Regions from separate parts of the Exiguobacterium sp. s21 genome, predicted to be linked through region 2. Evidence: predicted binding sites of a transcription regulator. Region 2 holds the regulator's gene; the other holds the start of a gene.
The links. Region 2 encodes Rex, which represses fermentation and respiration genes when NADH is low (regulators of the CRP and FNR family bind a similar motif). Its sites were predicted from a motif close to TTGTGAAATATTTCACAA; they were not measured.
Positions count from the first base shown of each region.

Region 1: a site for Rex is predicted at 1,677-1,694, ahead of cydD (thiol reductant ABC exporter subunit CydD). Genes of this name have one in related genera too.

Region 1 covers NZ_JACSLF010000003.1:159,241-162,663, forward strand. Annotated here, with positions in the region: gene cydD (thiol reductant ABC exporter subunit CydD) at 1-1,649, opposite strand, end outside; gene KNP06_RS05400 (Crp/Fnr family transcriptional regulator) at 1,774-2,463, opposite strand; gene KNP06_RS05405 (glycoside hydrolase family 31 protein) at 2,593-3,423, opposite strand, start outside.
Region 2 covers NZ_JACSLF010000009.1:8,610-12,032, forward strand. Annotated here, with positions in the region: gene KNP06_RS10745 (ABC-F family ATP-binding cassette domain-containing protein) at 1-1,396, opposite strand, end outside; gene KNP06_RS10750 (redox-sensing transcriptional repressor Rex) at 1,546-2,202, shown strand; gene KNP06_RS10755 (twin-arginine translocase TatA/TatE family subunit) at 2,202-2,420, shown strand; gene tatC (twin-arginine translocase subunit TatC) at 2,424-3,212, shown strand; gene KNP06_RS10765 (energy-coupling factor transporter transmembrane component T family protein) at 3,280-3,423, opposite strand, start outside.

The sequences.
Region 1 (3,423 bases), on a different contig from region 2:
TGGGCGACGAGACGCCCTTCGTCCATGAACCAAATCGCATCGGCTTGTTTGATCGTATGCAGACGATGCGCGACCGTGACGAGCGTTGACTCACGTGACAACTCATCGATTGAGCGCCGAACGACTTGTTCGGTCACTAAATCAAGTCCGGTCGTCGGTTCATCGAACAAGATGATGCCGGGACGTTTCAAGAAGGCCCGGGCCAAGGCGAGCCGCTGCCGTTCGCCTCCGGATAAGCCGTAACCCCCTTCACCGAGTTCGGTATGAAGACCGTTCGGCAACTGAGCGATGACATCGTTCAACCCGGCTGCCGTCGCCGCCTCGAGAATCTTCGCTTCGTCCGCCGCCTCACCGAGGGCGATATTATCGGCGACGGTGCCGGCGAACAAATACGGATTTTGTGAGATATAGCCAATCGTGTCATACCATGACGTATCGGTGTACGTCTCGAGCGGTTCACCGTCCACGAGGACACGTCCGCTGTCAGGTTTGACGAGCCCCGATAACACGTTCAAGACGGTTGTCTTCCCGGACCCGCTCGCCCCGACGAGCGCCACGTGGGCACCGGCAGGAATCACGCCGCTTAAAGGCTGGAGCGTGAAACGCCCCCCTTCATAGGCGAATGATGCTTCGTCGAGCTCGAGGTCGGGTGTCCGGCTCGTCAACGTCCGGTCGCCCCACTGCAGACGTTCATCCGGTGCGTCGAGCGCCTCGAAAATACGATCGGCCGCCCCCATGCTGCCGCGTCCGGTATGGAACGCACCGCCGAGGTCTTTGATGGCCAAATAGTATTCCGGAGCCAAGACGAGAATCAAAAAGCCGGAGAAGAACGTCAAGTTCTGCCAGACGACCATTTGCAGCGCCACTTCGAGCGCCACGACCCCTGTGCTGAGCATCGAGATGAACTCGAGCATGAGACCCGACAAGAACGCCGTCTTCAAGACGACCATCGTCGCGTCGCGGAAGTCGAGACTGCTCTTTTCAATCGCTTGCGCCTCACGCTCGGTCCGACCGTAGAGTTTCAATGTCGTCAATCCTTGCAACACGTCCAAGAACTTTCCGGAGAACTGGTTCATCTTCTCCATCTGTTGTTCGGATTTTTTCTGCGTCGCAATCCCGATGATAATGAAAAAGATTGGGATGAAGGGCGCCGTCACCATCATGATGACGCCCGAGATCCAATGTTGGCTGAAGACGACGACGAGAATGAGCAGCGGAATGATCGACGTTTGAATGACTTGCGGCCAATATTGGCTGAAGTAGGCGTCGACTTCATCGACCGCGTCCATGAAGACGCTGACTTTCTTTCCGGACTGGCCGGACAAAGATGTCTCGATCGGATTCGATGTATAACGGTCAAGCAACTGCAACCGGAGTGTCCGTTTCGCTTTCTCCGCTAGACTAGCTCCGATTCGTCCTGACATGTAGCCGAACAAAGCACGCGTGACGAGGGCGAGAATGAGCCAGCCGAGCGCCGGGATGATGCTTTCAAACGATGCATTTTTTAAAAAGACCTGGTCGACGATATCGACGATTAAATACGCCTGCGCCAAAATCGACAATCCGATCATCACCGCGGCGATGACGAGTCCGACGATATGGCGTTTTTCAGCTAAAGCGAGAGCTTGCAGTCGTTTCACTGCGTTCATCCTTTCTATACTATCCAAAACTTTTCTTTGTGAGGATTCTCACTAATTATAACTGATGCACACGACCATGGCGAACGCTTCGCTTAGCCAGACATGCAAAAGACGCCGCGTATATCACGTGGCGTCATACGGTCGACTGTTCAAAGTATTCGGGATGGCCAATCATCAATTCACGCGCATCGAAGTGAAGCACCTCTTCTTTTCGTAAGCGCGATAAGATGTTCGACACGGTCTCCCGTGACGTGCCGGATAAGCGTGAGATTTCAATCGTCGTGAACGGACACCGGACGCGAACCCCCTCTGCTTCCGGTTCCCCGAGGTCTTCAATCAAGTAATGGATCGTGTTGAGTACGCGTTCGGTCGCACTCGGAGTGATGATGTCCTGCACCCGTCGTTCGTGCAAGTCGAGAATCCGATTCATCTGTCCGACGATATGGAGTAACATCGACGCGTTCCGAGAGACGAGTTGTTCGAATCGGTCCGTCGGCATATAGATGACCTCGATATCGGTCAACGCCTCCGCCGAATGTTGATAATACGGTTCCGTCATCAAGCCGCGATACGGGAACAGTTGCTTCGGTTTCAAGTAGTCCGTATATTGATGGGTCGCCGTCTCGTTGTTGCGCTCGAGCTTCACGTAACCGCTGATTAAAAAGTAGACGCGCTCCCGAGGATCGCCTTCCATGAATAAGAGCTGTCCTTTCCGGTACGTTCGACAATAGACATGGGGCAACAGTGCCTCGAGCTCACGGGCGGTACATTTGGTGAATACATCGAGTTGCCGCAAGTCGTCTACGGTCCATTTCGGTTTCATGTTGAACCCTCCAATCTATCTTGCCTCTCCTTTTAGTATAGTTGGATTCAATTTGAAAACGCTTACAAAATCCAACGATTTTCTGACAAAAAAAGAGGGGCTTTCACCCTCTTCGTCACAGCACGTTATTCAGTCGAGCATCAACTCCATGATCGCATCTTGCAGGTCACGGTCGAGTTCAAGCGCGTGCAAATCGAACAGCCATGCCTCGAGCCGCGTCTTCGCTGCCGCCGATCGATACAACTTGTCTTTTAAATCATAAGAAATCTCGGCGCGGTCCAAGAAACGATACAAACGATCGAGCCGGTGATCGTTTGCCGTCAGTTCGACCGGGAGCGACACCGTCATCTCTTCATCAATCGGACCGAGTTCGAGGCGCAGTGTCTGGGTCTCTCGATTGTATTCACCAGAACCGGTCACACCTCGGAGGAGTAACGTGACGTTACGGTCAGACGGCAAGACGGTCCGGTCACCTGTAACGTGAATGTGGAGTTTCCGTTCCTCCCAATCAAGCGTGAACGTCGTCTCAGCGTAAGCACCCGTCTCATAGTCACGGTCCGACCCGTTGTCTTCATAGAGCGTGAACGTATTCGACGCGCCCGGGAAGACAAGAACTTCCAATTCGAACGGGTTATCCGTATCGTTACGGCCCGAGTAATGCCGTGCCATCGGGATGATGGCCCCTGCTTTCGCGAACACTGCTTGTTCGTCAAGTCCCCGGAACACCCGAACCGACTTCTCTCCCGCATAGCGATGACCGGTAAAGAAATCGAACCAGTCACCTTTTGGTAACCAGACGTTCGTCGCTGCGACGTGGAGCTGTTTATTCATCGGCTCGACGATCGGAGAGACGATGAGCTCACTGCCGAAGTAGTATTCGTTCGGTACTTCATACGCCGCGTCCTCATCCGGATGTTCATAATACATCGGTAAGATGAGCGGCAAGGCACCCGCGTGGTT
Region 2 (3,423 bases):
TCGGCTGCTCGAGCTTCAGTTTCGCGAGCGTCAAGCGGGCCCGCTCTCCACCCGACAGTTCATGGACGCGCTTCATGACGTCGTCACCGCTGAATAGGAACTGTCCAAGCAGGCTCCGCACTTCTTGTTCGCGCATGAGCGGCCAGTCGTTCCAAATCTCGTCGATGACGCGGTTGGCATCCGACAAGTTCTGTTGTTCCTGGTCGTAGTAGCCGATCTCGACGCCGGTGCCGTAGCGGATGTCACCGGTGAGCGCCGGCTGTTGTTTCGTCAACACTTTCAAGAGCGTCGATTTGCCGACTCCGTTCGGACCGACGAGGGCGACCGATTCGCCACGCTGCAATTGGAAGCGGAGATGATGGGCGATCGGCTCCTCATAACCGATGGCGAGGTCGCTGCCGCTCAACACGTCGTTCCCGCTTTGGCGTTTGATTGAGAACGAGAGGACGGCACTGCGCTCGTCACCGTCCGGCGCTTCCATCCGGTCGACTTTTTCGAGACGCTTGCGGACACTCTGGGCCCGTTTCGTCGTCGTCGCCCGGGCGATGTTACGCTGGATGAAGTCCTGCATCTTGGCGATCTCTTCTTGTTGCGACTCGAACTGCTTCTTCTCTTGCTCGTAGATGGCGGCCTTCTGTTCGAGATACTTCGTATAGTTGCCGACGAAGCGACGGCTCCGATGGCGTGACAACTCATAAACGACCGAGACGACACGGTCGAGGAAGTAGCGGTCGTGGGAGACGATGAGGACGGCGCCTTTATAGCCACTCAAATACTTCTCGAGCCAGCCGAGCGTCTCGATGTCCAAGTGGTTCGTCGGCTCATCCAAGATGAGCAGGTCTGGACTTTGCAGGAGCATCTTCGCGAGGGCGAGACGTGTCCGTTGTCCACCGGAGAGCGTATCGATACGGCGCTCGAAGTCGTCCGGATAGAAGCGCATCCCGTGAAGCACAGAGCGGATCGTCGCCTCGTATTGATAGCCGCCGCGGTCTTTGAACGTATGTTGTTCTTCATCGTAAGACGACAGCAGGCGCTCATAGGCGGCCGGGTCGTTCAAGATGCACTCAGATCCCATGTCTTGTTCCATGCGGCGGAGCGTTTTTTCCTGTTCAATTAAGTCGGTGAAGACGGTGAGCATCTCGTTCCAAATCGTCTCGTTCGACTCTAACCCTGAGTCTTGGGCGAGATAACCGATCGTCACGTCTTTCGGTTTCATGATATCGCCCGAGTCATAGTTGTATTCCCCGGCGATGACTTTGAGCAATGTCGACTTGCCGGCACCGTTACGGCCGACAAGCGCGACGCGTTCGCCTTCTTGAATTTCGAGTTTGACGTTCTCTAAAATCGGCTCGACGCCGAATGATTTCGATAAGTTATTGACTTGCAGTAGGATCAAGTGAAAAAACCCCTTTCTCTCTATTTAGTATACTTTATTTCTTCCCCTTTTCAGGTATATTCATTGAGTGGTCATGTGAATTCGTTTACAATCAAGGTGTATGAAATTAGATTCGTTTGAAACGCGTCGTAAAAAGGAGGCTCTTTCCGTTGAGTCAAAACGAACCAAAGATTCCGCAAGCGACAGCCAAACGGTTGCCACTATACTATCGGTTTATCCAAAGCCTACATTCATCAGGAAAACAGCGTGTCTCTTCTGCTGAGCTGAGCGAGGCGGTCAAGGTCGATTCGGCCACGATCCGTCGCGATTTCTCGTACTTCGGTGCGCTCGGTAAAAAGGGATATGGCTATAACGTACAGTATCTGTTAGACTTTTTCCGTAAGACACTGAATCAGGACGAGATTACGAACGTCGCCTTGGTCGGGGTTGGTCATCTTGGGACAGCTTTCGTCAACTATAACTTCCTTAAAAACAATAACACACATATCGTCGTCGGGTTCGACGCAGACGAGACAAAAGTCGGCACGACGATGTCCGGTGTCCCGATTCATCACGTGGATGAGATGGAACAGATCATGAAACAAAACAAGATTGACGTCGCCATCTTAACGGTGCCGTCTAGCTATGCGCAGCCTGTCGCGGATGACTTGGTCCGCTTCGGCATCAAAGGCATCTTGAACTTCACTCCGGCCAGGCTTACTGTGCCGGACACGGTCCGCGTCCATCATATCGACTTGTCGATCGAACTCCAGTCGCTCATTTACTTTATGCAACACTATCCATCTGCTGAGGGGGTCCATCAATAATGGAATTACTATCATCGTTGCTCGTCGTCGGTATTCCTGGGGGAGCGAGTATCTTCATTATCGCCATCGTCGCGCTCATCATCTTCGGGCCGAAGAAATTGCCTGAATTCGGACGCGCCGCCGGACAAACGCTCCGTGAGTTCAAAAATGCCACAAACGGCATGATGAACGAACATGACGAGAAAGACAAGAAAGAAATTGAGAAGAAAGAGCAGTAAGCGATGAGCCATCAACCTGATCAAGAACGGGCACTGTCCGACCACTTGACAGAGCTGCGGAGACGACTGATGCTGTCGGCATTTGTCGTCTTTGCCTTCTTTTTGATTGCTTTGCCGAGTGTCAAATATGTGCTCACCTATCTCCAGGCCGACCTCGTCGAACGAGGGCTTGAATTGAACGCCTTTGGGGTCGCGGACCCGCTCATGATTTATTTGAACTTGGCGCTCGTCATCGGTCTCGTCGCGGCTGGTCCGTTTCTACTGTATCAACTGTGGGCGTTTGTCGCACCTGGTCTGCATCCGAACGAGCGGAAAGCGACGCTCGCCTATATTCCGATCATCTTTATCTTGTTCCTCGTCGGTTTGGCGTTTGCCTACTATTGGTTGTTCCCGCTCGTCCTCGATATCTCGACGGACCTCGGGCAAGACCTTGGTCTGACGCAAATCATCGGGGCGTCGAACTACTTCACGTTCTTGCTGCAACTGACCATCCCATTCGGACTGTTATTCCAGTTGCCGGTCGTGACGATGTTCTTGACGCGCATCGGTGTCGTGACGCCGTACTTCCTGTCATCGATTCGGAAGTACGCCTACTTCGCCTTGTTCGTCGTCGCGGCCTTTATCACGCCGCCGGATTTGACCTCGCACCTCATGGTGTCACTGCCGCTCTTCTTCTTGTATGAGATCAGCTTATCGATTTCACGTATCACGTACCGGGGCGTGCTCCGACGTGAGAAAGAGGCGATGGTGAAAGAACAGATGGATTTGATGAAACAAATGAATGAGAAGTAAGCGGGGCGACCTCGCATACACAAAAAGGCACGGATCTCCCGATACAGGGCGACCGTGCCTGTTTTGTTTAGAACGGATTATAAAAACGGCTGCCGTCATAAAATGTCACACTGAACGAGAAAATCGTCAGCAACAAGACAAGGCCGATCGCCAAGAAATCGGCACGCGTCATCGGGCGCTGATTGTACCACGTCCGTTTTCGCTCGGCACC